DNA from 2 places in the Allobosea minatitlanensis genome. Region 1 is predicted to be linked to the other one. Evidence: riboswitches for the same ligand, from Rfam matches in the RefSeq annotation. Region 1 holds a riboswitch; the other holds the start of a gene.
The links. Region 1 has a riboswitch for fluoride ahead of ACWH43_RS08910 (respiratory chain complex I subunit 1 family protein). Riboswitches for the same ligand answer to the same signal wherever they lie in the genome.
Positions count from the first base shown of each region.

Region 2: it holds a riboswitch for fluoride, as region 1 does, so the genes downstream of both, crcB (fluoride efflux transporter CrcB) here and ACWH43_RS08910 (respiratory chain complex I subunit 1 family protein) in region 1, are expected to answer to the same signal.

Region 1 is NZ_OZ224509.1:1,817,592-1,823,476, reverse strand. It holds gene ACWH43_RS08935 (ArnT family glycosyltransferase) at 1-1,633, opposite strand, end outside; tRNA gene ACWH43_RS08930 (tRNA-Arg) at 2,215-2,291, opposite strand; gene ACWH43_RS08925 (ETC complex I subunit) at 2,325-2,630, opposite strand; tRNA gene ACWH43_RS08920 (tRNA-Pro) at 2,696-2,772, opposite strand; fluoride riboswitch at 3,067-3,128, shown strand; gene ACWH43_RS08915 (hypothetical protein) at 3,119-3,568, opposite strand; fluoride riboswitch at 3,771-3,833, shown strand; gene ACWH43_RS08910 (respiratory chain complex I subunit 1 family protein) at 3,853-4,881, shown strand; gene ACWH43_RS08905 (hypothetical protein) at 4,886-5,704, shown strand; gene ACWH43_RS08900 (fluoride efflux transporter FluC) at 5,731-5,885, shown strand, end outside.
Region 2 is NZ_OZ224509.1:2,677,093-2,682,977, reverse strand. It holds gene ACWH43_RS13255 (amino acid ABC transporter permease) at 1-677, shown strand, start outside; gene ACWH43_RS13250 (amino acid ABC transporter permease) at 689-2,068, shown strand; gene ACWH43_RS13245 (amino acid ABC transporter ATP-binding protein) at 2,089-2,883, shown strand; fluoride riboswitch at 3,035-3,113, shown strand; gene crcB (fluoride efflux transporter CrcB) at 3,191-3,619, shown strand; gene ACWH43_RS13235 (glycerophosphodiester phosphodiesterase) at 3,816-4,976, opposite strand; gene ACWH43_RS13230 (hypothetical protein) at 5,203-5,343, opposite strand; gene ACWH43_RS13225 (RsmB/NOP family class I SAM-dependent RNA methyltransferase) at 5,522-5,885, shown strand, end outside.

The sequences.
Region 1 (5,885 bases):
CGCGGATCGTGGTCAGCAGGCGCGGCTTCTGCGGCAGGGCCGCGACCGCCGCCTCGAATTCCCCGGCATAGCGGCTCTCGACGAAGGCGACGCGGCAGCCGGGCTGGCTCAGGAAGTTCGCCGCCTGCGCGCCGCTCGCCGCCATGGCGAGGTCGGTGCCGGTCAGGAAGACCAGGCTCGGCTCGCGATAGCCCAGCGTGATCACGGCCGGATCGGCGCAAGCCACCGCCCTGGCCGCCTCCGCGAGCCGCGGCGAGAGCTTGAGCGAGCGCAGGCTCTCGACGGCGAAGGGGTATATCGCAACGGTCAGGAGCAGGCTGGCCAGCACGCAGCGCCAGAGCGCGCCCTCGAATTCCTGGCGCCGGAACGCGGCGACGATGCCGACGCCGATGGCCAGCACCAGCGCGAAGAACGGCAGGGCGAGCCACGGCACCGCGCCGTCCAGCGTCCAGTTGCCGAGGACCACCACCGCCATCAGCGCCAGCGGCACGGCGACGACGAGCGACGCCGTCGCCACCGCCCCGCGCCGGTAGCGGTCGATGCCGCCATTGACGACGGCGAGCAGCAGCAGCGCCGTGATCGCCGGATAGAGCGGCAGCACGTAATGCGGCAGCTTGGTCGGCACCGCCTCGAAGACGACCCAGGACGGCAGGATCCAGGCGATCAGGAACAGGATCTGCGGCTCCCGGCGCCGGACCCAGGCGAAGGGCACCGCCATGGCGGCGAAGGCCGCCGCCGGCCAGTAGGTCGCGAAGAAGAACAGCAGGTAGAGCCCCGGCGGCCCCCAATGCTTCTCCTGCCCCTCAGTGACCTTGCCGAGCATGTCCTGCCCGACGCTCTCGGCGAAGAAGCTGCCGCCGGTCTTGAGCATGATCGCGACGAACCAGGGCAGCGCCACGATCAGGCAGATCAACAGCCCCGGCCCGAAGCGCAGCGGCTTGAGCCAGCGGAAGGAGCGCTGGCTCGCGCTCAGCACCAGCACGGCGAGGCCCCAGACCATCGGCACGATCGGCCCCTTGATCAGCAGGCCGATGGCGGTGGCGCCCCAGAACACCAGCCAGTTGCGCCGGCTCGGCACGAAGGCGAGCGAGCGCGTCCAGTCGAGCCAGGTCCGGGCGAGCGCGCCCATGCTGGCGACCGCGCAGGCGGCGAGCACGGCGTCGGTCTTGGCGATCCGCGCCTCGACCCCGAGCAGCACCGCCGCCGCCATCAGGGCGCCGCCGAGCAAGGCCAGCGGCGGCGAGAGGAAGGCGAGCAGCGCCCAATAGGTCAGGAGCACGGTCGCGGTCGCGCCGACCAGCGAAGGGATGCGGTAGAGCCAGATCTGCGTGCGCGCCTCCGGCACGCCGAGCGCCGCGCCGGCCTGCACCGCGGCGGCCTGGAGCCAGTAGATGCCGACCGGCTTCTTGTGGCGCGCCTCGTCCTGGAAGCGGATATCGACGAAATCGCCGGTCTCCAGCATCTGCTTGCTGGCCTGGGCGAAGCGCGGCTCGTCGCGGTCGACCGGCTGGAGCGTGGCGAAGCCCGGCAGGAAGGCGCAGAGCGAGAGCAGCAGCAGGAAGGCGCAGGCGCGCCCATGGCTGGCCGAGACGAAGGCGCTGAGCCGGTCGATCGCGGGCGTGAGCGAAAACATCATCCATCCTCGCGACGCCGGGCCGCGCTTGCCGAGAGAGCCGGTCTAGCCGAAGAGCCGCTCCCGATGAAGCGCCTTTCGGGCACGATCAAGGCGGCCGCGCCGCAGGGCGGTCCCGCCACCGCAGGGGGTTCGGTGCCAGGGGCGTTGCGCCGGGAGAATTCTGTTCTAGCCTGGCGGGGCAGAGATCTCCTGTCCCGGCCCGCAATGGATTGGTCCCCCTTACGTCCGCCGGCCTATCCGGGAGACGATCCCCTGGGCCGGCAGCGCCAAAAGCGCGCAGAGGAAGCCCCGCCTGCGCCGATGGCCCCGGCCTTCCTCGCGGCCGCGCCGGCGGTCGAGCGCAAGCCGCCGGACCGGCCGAGCCGGCCGCGCATGGCCGTCGCGGTCCTGCTCGTGGCGGCGACGGCGATCGGCGCCTGGCACTATGCGCGCCGAAGCGCGGCCGAGCCGAAGCCGACCCTTCGAGGCAGCATCGAGGCGCCCGCCCCTCCCGGAGGGGCGACCACGCCTCTGCCGCCAAGCCGGCCGCGCGATCTGGCGCCTGCGCCGATGGGACGCTGAGGCATGGAGGAGGATGGTGGCGAGCCCGGCAGGATTCGAACCTGCGACCTACGGATTAGAAGTCCGTTGCTCTATCCAACTGAGCTACGGGCCCGGGAACGGCGGCTTCAGGCCGCACCTGCCGGCGTCAATGGGTCCACTGGCCGACGCGCGAGAACTTGAAATTGTCCGAATAGGAGATCGAGCGGCGCTTGGGGTCGTTCGGCTGCTCGACGCGGTAGGGAATGCCGTTGCGCGTCGCATAGGCCACCGCCTCGGCCTCGCTGTCGAACCAGAGCTTGAGCTGGCTCTTCATGTCGGAGGACGAGGTCCAGCCCATCAGCGGCTCGATCTGGCGCGGCGCCTCCGGCTCGTATTCGAGCAGCCAGCGCTCGGTCTTGGCCGTGCCGGACTGCATGGCCGTGCGGGCGGGGCGATAGATGCGTGCGGTCATGGAAGCGCTCTGCCGTCACCAACTCTCGTGCGGCCCGACGCCGGGCCGCGGCTGACGTTTCCAGGTGGTCGGGGCACCAGGATTCGAACCTGGGACCCTCTGCTCCCAAAGCAGATGCGCTACCGGGCTGCGCTATACCCCGCCAGTCCGCAAGTGCATCGAAACACTCGCGAAACCATCGCGGCAGCGAAACGTCTCCTGCTGCGACGCGCAACGAGATAGCATCGGCCGGGCGGTTTGGGAACAGGAAGTTCCGGCAAACCGCCCGACGCCGCAGGAGCTTCGCACCCTGCCTTCGCTGCGCCCGCCGGCGTCAGGAGCGGCCCGAGGAACCCGGCTCGCCCCGGCATGCGCGGCCGGGCGCATTCGCGCGAATCGTCGCCCGGAACGGAAGGACGGCGTCAGCCCTATCAACCGCCGCCGGAAAGCGCTACACTCCCGGGCAGGGGATGGAGTCCCCCATAACTGCCTTTACCAGCTGATGACTCCTACAAGCGCACGGGTTGCGCTCGTAGGAGTTCGTTCGGTTTCGACTCCGACGGCATGACCTGCGGCGAGCGAAGGCTCTGGATGCGGGAGAACTGCCGATGCACAGCTTGAATCGCAACCGAATGCAACGCCGGGCGGCGGCCACGCCGGCGGATCCGCATCTGGTCTATGCCGTGGTCGCCCTTTTGCTCGTTTTCGGGATTCTCCAGGTCGACATCCATCGCGATGCCCTGCTGAAGCTCGGCGTGATGATCGGCCACGAACAGATGGATCCGCGCTTCCTGGCTCCATGAGGACGGCGCCGCCCGGCTCGCGCCGGATCGCCCCGGCAGCAAGGACAGCCGTTTCCGGATATCGCCGACCCCGCCGATCCCGCTAGGATGCGCATCTACCTGAAGCCTCGCGACAAGCGGCTGCGGCAGAGCGCCAGGGGCCTGCCGGATGTTCATACGACCTCCCCCGGCCAGATGCGGGCGAACGCTGCCGATCCCAGGCTCACTGCAGCATACCCCTCGCAAGCCGGAAGCGAAGCCGAAGGTTCCGACGGAAGGCAGCCATCGACGCCCGCCTCCGGCGTCGAAAGCAGCTCGCAGACCGCCGGCCTGGCCCTTCCCGGCTCCCGCCTTGACAAACGGAGGGGCGAGGATCAGCGTCATAAACGGCGATGGAGTTCGCCGTTTAACCGCCCTCGGGGCTGATAACTCCTGTCGAGCCGGACTGGCAGACGGGAGTTATGCGACTTGGACCTGCGGTACTTTCCCTCGCAAATTCGATCGAAGCCGCCGCAGAGGCGCCTTGCTGCGGGAGGCCGGCCCTGACCGGCCGCGACATCGCCCTCCAGCTCGCGCAGGTGCTCAGCGTCCTGCTGCTGGCGCCCTTGCTGCAAGGCGTCATCCTCCAGTTCGAGGAGCGCGTGCAGCGCAGCCAGGGGCTGGGCCTCTTCCAGCCCTATCGCGATCTCTGGAAGCTGTTCCACAAGCAGATCGTCGTGCCGGAAACCGCCTCCTGGCTCTACTGGGCGGCGCCGATCGTCGCCTTCACCACGACGCTGACCGTTCCGATCCTGATCCCGGTGCTGACCGACTATCCGCTGCCGCTGTCGGATATGGGCGACATCCTCGGCGGCGGCCTTGTGCTGACGCTGGGCTCCTTCATGATCACGCTGGCGGGGCTCGACACCCGCAGCGCCTATGGCGGCATCGGCTCGAGCCGCGCTGTCATGGTCGCGATCCTGGCCGAGCCGACGCTGATCCTCGTCTTCGTCGGCATCACGCTGCTGGCGAAGGCGATGCTGCCCTTCGTCGTCAACCATCTGCTCGTCGCCGAGCCCTCGATCTACTGGGGGCCGACGCATCTCTTCCTGGTCGCGGCCTTCTTCGTGCTGCTGCTGGTCGAGACCGACCGGCTGCCGATCCATTCGAGCACGCATATCGAAATCTACATGATCGAGGAGGGGCGCATCCTCGAATATTCCGGCCCGATACTGGCGATCCTGCGCTGGGCCTCGATGATGAAGGAGTTCATCCTCTACACCATCTTCTGCAACGTCCTGCTCTTTCCCTGGGGGCTGTCCCGGCAAGGCGCCGCGCTCGGCATTCTCGGCTCGCTCGGGGCGCTGGCGCTGAAATTCCTCGTCGTGGCCTGCGTCGTCGTCGCGGTCGAGACGGTCCAGTCGCGGCTGCGCTTCTACCGCTACCAGGAGCCCCTGGCCGCTTCCTTCCTGCTCGCGATCCTGGCGATCGTCGGCACGCAACTGGGCTGACGCCATGCTCGCCGCCCATCTCGCCCCCCTCCCCGCCGCGCTCTTCAGCCTCCTGGCGATCGGCAGCCTGCTTCTCTCCTTCGTCATGCTGGGCTCGCGCTGGCTGCGGCATTATCTCTTCGTCTTCGCCGCGCAATCCTGGCTGATCGCCATCCTCTCCGGCGCCGTCGGCTATTACGGTGGCTATGCCGAACTCTATATCGTCGCGATCCTCACCGCCGCCTTCCGCGGGCTGCTGCTGCCCTATCTGATCCTGCGCATCATCCGCCGGCTCGAAGTGCACCGGGAGGTGCATGTCATCCTCCAGGCCAGCTCCAGCCTGGTCGGCGCCGCGGTGGCGGCGCGGATGCATGACGGCGCGCTGCTGGTTCCGCTCACCGCGACATTCGCCTTCATCTCGCCGAGCCTGCTGATCCTCGTCATGCCCCTGCTCGCGCTCATCCCCATCCTCCTCGTTCTCGGCAGCAAGCGGCGGGCGATCCGGCGCGCCCCGGTCTGGTATGGCGGCCTCTCGCCCGATCCTGCCCGCGCCTCGACGACGACACTGACCTTCTCGAACGCGATGCGGACCTTCTACAGCTTCGTCTATCGCCCCACGGCCGATACCGAGCGCGATGCCGATGTCGGCGGCTATTTCGTCCGGAAGCTGAGCTTCGAGCATGACGTCGCGCCGATCTTCGGCCCGCTGCTGTTCCAGCCGGCGGTCAGGCTGGTCCGGGGCATAGCGACCCGGCTCCGGCCGCTGCAATCCGGGCAGCTCAACTTCTATCTCGGCCTGATCGGGCTGCTGCTGGTGCTCGTGCTGGGGCTGACGCTGGCCTGATCCACGCAAGGAGGTGAGCCGGACCGATGTGGACCTATCTCGCCATCGCGCTTTTCGGCGTTCTCGGCTGCTGGGCCCGCTTCGCCCAGACGAACCTCGTGCAGGCCGTCTACGGGCGCGATTTCCCCTATGCCACGCTCAGCATCAACGTCATGGCCTGCTTCATCATGGGCTTTCTCTT
Region 2 (5,885 bases), 860 kb from region 1:
GCGGCATCATCCTGCCGAGCCCGCAATTCGCGCCGGCCTTCGAGGCGGTGGCGGTCGCCTTCCTCGTCGGCATCGCCGGGGCGGTCGCCTTCTTCGTCTGGGCGCGGGGGCAGCAGGCCCGGACCGGCCGGCAATATCCGAACGGCTGGGTCGCGCTCGCTCTGATCGTCGGGCTGCCGCTGCTGGTGTTCTTCGCCGTCGGCCAGCCTCTGTCCTTCGACTATCCGCAGCAGGGCCGCTTCAACCTGACCGGCGGCATGCAGATCTTCCCGGAATTCGTGGCGCTGCTGCTCGGGCTCTCGACCTATACCGCGGCCTTCATCGCCGAGGTGGTGCGCGCCGGCATCCTCGCGGTCTCGAAGGGCCAGAGCGAGGCGGCGCATGCGCTGGGCCTGAGGCCCGGCCCGACGCTGAAGCTCGTCGTCATCCCGCAGGCGATGCGGGTCATCGTGCCGCCGCTGACCTCGCAATATCTCAACCTGGTCAAGAACTCGTCGCTGGCGGTGGCGATCGGCTATCCCGACCTCGTCCAGGTCTTCACCGGCACGGTGCTGAACCAGACCGGCCAGGCCGTCGAGGTCGTGGCGATCACCATGGCCGTCTATCTGACGATCTCGCTGGTGACCTCGCTCGCCATGAACATCTACAACAAGCGCATCGCGCTGGTCGAACGGTGAGGGCGCAAGCGATGACCGACGCAACTCTCGACAACGCCCCGCGCGCCTTCGTCCGCACCGAGACGCTGCCGCAGCAGCCGGCCCCGCTCTCCGTCGCGGGGCCGCTGGCCTGGATCCACGCCAACCTGTTCTCCAGCCCGCTCAACGCGATCCTGACGCTGCTCTGCATCTGGTTCGTCGTGGTGACGGTGCCGGAGCTGGTGCATTTCTACATCCTCGACGCGGTCTGGTCCGGCGCCAGCCGCGACGCCTGCCTCGCCGACAAGGTCGGCCGGCCGGTCGGCGCCTGCTGGGCCTATGTCGCGGACCGCTTCCAGTACTTCATCTACGGCTCTTACCCGATCGCGGATCGCTGGCGGGTCAACATCGTCTTCGCGATGTTCGCGCTCGGCGTCGTCTGGCTGCTCTGGAACCGGGCGCCGCTGAAGCGGATCGGCGTCTTCTACTTCTTCGTCATCCTGCCGCTCAGCGGCTTCATCCTGCTGCTCGGCGGCGACCGGGCGCAGGGGCTGCTGCGCTTCCTGATCCTGCTGAGCTTCGCGCTGGCGGTGCTCTATCTCGTGCTCTCCTTCGTGCCCTCGCTCGCCCGCTTCTGGACGAATCCGGCGCTGCTGGCGGTCGAGCAGGAAGCGCCGCCCTGGAAGCGCTTCCACGGCGCCAAGAGCCTGATCCTGCTCTCGCTGGTGGTGTTCGGCATCCTCGCCATCCTCGACGACCGCATCGGCCTGCTGCGGGTCGACACCGGCCTGTGGGGCGGCATGATGGTGACCTTCCTGATCTCGGCGGTCGGCATCGTCTTCTCGCTGCCGCTCGGCGTCGTCCTGGCGCTCGGCCGCCGTTCCCGCCTGCCGATCATCCAGTTGCTCTCGGTGATCTTCATCGAGTTCGTGCGCGGCGTGCCGCTGATCACGGTGCTGTTCATGGCCAACACCATGCTGCCGCTGTTCGTGCCGCAGGAGTACTCGCCGGACCGTTTGCTGCGCCCGCTGATCGGCGTCGCGCTCTTCGCCTCCGCCTATATGGCCGAGGTCATCCGCGGCGGCCTGCAGGCGATCCCGAAGGGGCAGTTCGAGGGCGCGATGTCGCTCGGCCTCGGCTATTGGCAGATGATGCGGCTGATCATCCTGCCGCAGGCGCTGCGGATCGTGATCCCGGGCATCGTCAACACCTTCATCGGGCTGTTCAAGGATACCACGCTGGTCACCATCGTCGGCATCTTCGACTTCCTGCGCACCGTCGAGGCGACGCTGGTCGATCCGACCTGGGCGACGCCGACGACCCGGACCACCGGCTACGCTTTCGCGGCGGTCTTCTATTTCCTATGCTGCTGGGGCATGTCGCGCTATTCGATCGCGGTCGAGAAGCGCCTGGCTGCCGGCCAAAAACGCTGAGAGGGACAAAAGACATGGCAATGGCAGAAACCAAGACCACGGACACCCGCCCCGCGGCCTTGAAGCCGACCTCGCTGAAGACGGCGACGGCGGTCGAGATGATCGGCGTCAACAAGTGGTATGGCGAGTTCCACGTGCTGCGCGACATCAACCTCAAGGTCGAGCGCGGCGAGAAGCTGGTCATCTGCGGGCCGTCGGGCTCGGGCAAGTCGACGATGATCCGCTGCATCAACCGGCTGGAGGAGCACCAGAAGGGCCAGATCATCGTCGACGGCACGGAGCTGACCAACGATCTCAAGAAGATCGACGAGATCCGCCGCGACGTCGGCATGGTCTTCCAGCACTTCAACCTGTTCCCGCATCTGACGATCCTGGAGAACCTGACGCTCGCGCCGATCTGGGTGAAGAAGATGCCCAAGAAGGACGCCGAGGAGATCGCGATGCACTATCTGCGCCGCGTGAAGATCCCCGAGCAGGCGACGAAATATCCGGGCCAGCTCTCCGGCGGCCAGCAGCAGCGCGTGGCGATCGCCCGCTCGCTGTGCATGAGCCCCAAGATCATGCTGTTCGACGAGCCGACCTCGGCGCTCGACCCCGAGATGGTCAAGGAGGTGCTCGACACCATGGTCTCGCTGGCGGAGGAGGGCATGACCATGCTCTGCGTCACCCATGAGATGGGCTTCGCCCGCCAGGTCGCCGACCGCGTCATCTTCATGGATGCCGGCCAGATCGTCGAGATGAACACGCCCGACGAATTCTTCAGGAACCCCCAGCACGAGCGCACCAAGCTCTTCCTCTCCCAGATCCTGCACTGAGGCTCGGGCGAGGGCGATCGACAGGCCGGTCCACGGGCGCGCCGCGGAATCGGCGCGCTTTCCGGTTCCGGCCGGGGCTGCCGCCGACGGGAGCAGGGTCGCCTCGCGGTTCGTCTTTGCCGTTGCGCCGGCCGGCATCGCCCCCTATCTTTCCGGTGATGGGGATGGAGTTCCCCCGAAACCGCCTGCCGGTCGCCTTTGCGGTCGAGGCTGATGACTCCTACCGCAGCAAGCCGCGGTAGGGGTGTGTCCGACGCCCGCCGCCAGGCGGGTTTTTCATGCCCGCCGACAAGGGAGCCAAGCGAGCATGTCCTTCTCGACCGTCGTTCTCGTCATGACCGGAGGCGCGCTCGGCACGCTGGCGCGCTATCTTCTCTCGATCCTCGCCCTGCCGATCAGCCGGGACCTGCCATGGGGCACCATCCTGATCAACATCGCGGGCTCCTTCGTCATCGGCTTCTTCGGCACGTTGACGCTGGCGAGCGGCCGTTTCCCCGTCTCCGAGCCGGTGCGCCTGTTCGTGATGGTGGGGCTGTGCGGCGGCTTCACCACCTTCTCGTCCTTCAGCCTGCAGACGCTCGACCTGCTGCGCAGCGGCGAGATGGTGCGGGCCGCGATCAACATCGTCGCGTCCGTCGTGCTTTGCGTCACCGCCGTCGCGGTCGGCCACGCCGTCGCCAGCAAGTTCAACGGCGACCAGCGCATCGCCCAGATGGTGGTGGAGGAGGAGGCCTGAAAGCCCGTCCGGCGCCATCCCGAGCTCTCCGACCGAGAGGCTGACCTGAAAATCGCGGCCTGATGCCGAGAAGCCGCGAGAGCGGCGTCTCGAAGGATGTTCCAGAGGGGCGGCGGGCCGCCTGGAGCACTTCTCGAGATGCCATTTGCGCCGAAATCGCTCCTCGGGGGGAGGACCGGGTTCTTCGGGCTGTCCTTTACTGGCCGTCGCGCGCCTTCACGGCGTGGTCGGTGAAGTCGGTGAACACGCCGTCGACGCCGAGCGCCAGATGCGCCTTGTACTCGGCGATCGGATCGCCGTTGTAATCGGCGGCGAGCCGGCTCGCCTCGCTGCGATAGGCCCAGGGATGGACCAGCAGCCCGGCCGCATGCGCATTCTTCACCACATCGCTCGGCGCGATGACGGTGCGGTCGCGCTCGTCGATCTTGCCGTCGCCGTTCAGGTCCTTCGGCTTGCCGTCCGGGCCGATCGTCTGCTTCGCGCCGATCAAATAGGCCTTCCACGGGCCGACGCCGTCGGCATAGGTCGCGATCTCCTTGAGGCCCTCGGCCGAGAGCATGTCCTGGAAGCTGCGCTTGTCGCCGAGCACGGCGAAGTCGTAGGGCCGGTCGAAGGGAGCGGCGAGCGTGACCTTGCCGTCCTTGTCGACACCGTCGCCGTCGACGAGCTGGACGAGGCGGATCTGTGTCTTGCGGCGCAGATATTTCAGGTTCGCCGTCTCGAAGCTCTGGATGAAGACGGGGGAGTTCTTCTCGGTCCAGCCCGCGGCCTTGAGCATGTCGAGGAGTTTGTCCTCGAAGGCGAGGCCGAGCGAGGCGTGATAGGTCGGGTGCTTGGTTTCCGGATAGATGCCGATGGTCCGGCCGCTGCGGGCGCTCTCGGCCTTGGCGAGGTCGATCACCTCCTGGAAGGTCGGGATCTCGTATTTGCCGTTATGCGACTGGTCGCGGTCGGCGAAGGCCTGCCTGGCGCGCAGAGTCTTGATCTCGGCGAGCGTGAAATCATTGGCGAACCAGTCGGTGGTCTCGATGCCGTCGAGCTTGCGCGTTGTCTTGCGGCCCGCGAATTCCGGGCGTTCGGCGACGTCGGTGGTGCCGCTCAGCATCGGCTCGTGGCGCACCACCAGCACGCCGTCCTTGGTCGAGACCAGATCGGGCTCGATGTAGTCGGCGCCGAGCGCGATGGCGCGGCGATAGGCCTCCAGCGTGTGCTCCGGCAGATAGCCGCTGGCGCCGCGATGGGCGATGACGAGCGGGCGCTGCCCGGACAGCGTCGGGGCGGGCTCGGCGCCGGCCGCCAACGGCAGCAGCGCCAGGGCGGCGGCAAGCGATGTCGAGAAAAGCAGGGTCTTCGTCATGGCGGCCTCGGCTCGCGAAAGGGCGTGCGAAACTAGGCTGCGGGATGTGACATCCCCATGAAGCGCACGGTCCCGCCGCGCCATGCGGGCCGCCGGCCGCATCGGCCAACCGGCCGCGGAGAAGCGGCAGCAGCCACGCGCCATCCCGGAGAAAACGGCGATCCGGGATGGCGGCGGGGTCCCCTGGAAAAGCGGCGCGCTTCAGCCGCTCATGCGGCAGCCGATCTCAGCGGTGATTCTCGAGGGTGGTCTTGGCGTCGAGGCGCTTGGCCGGCGGCGGCGTCAGGTCGGCCTGCGGCTGGGTCGCGCAAGCGGCGAGGGCGAAGGCGAAGAAGCCGAGAACGGCGAGGCGGGCAGCATTTTTCATCGTGGCGTGTCCCCTTGGCCGCGACATGCGGTTGCATCGTCTTTCCGCTTATGAAACGACCGCGTCAAGAACATGCCGCGACGGCGCCCATGCCGAAGCGTCATGCTTGAATTGGTTGAAACAAGCCCTTGCCTCGCGGCGCTCCGCTTCCGGCGGTTTGCGTCAGGACCGAACGACCATGACGCCAGCCGCCCGGATCAACGCCGCCATCGAGGTGCTGCAGGATATCGTCGAGCGCCGCCGCCCGGCTGCCGATGCGCTCAAGGATTGGGGCCTGTCGCGCCGCTTCGCCGGCTCGAAGGACCGCGCGGCGGTGGCCTCCCTGATCTATGACGCGCTGCGCCGCAAGGCCTCCTCGGCCTACGCCATGGCGTCGGAGGAGCCGCGCGCGCTGGTGCTCGGCATGCTGAGGGGGCTGCGCGGCCTGGCGCGGGACGAGATCGCCGCGCTCTGCTCGGGCGAGAACCACGCGCCGGCGCCGCTCTCCGCCGACGAGACCGCGCTCCTCACCGCCTTCTCGGACGACGACGCGCCCGGCTGGG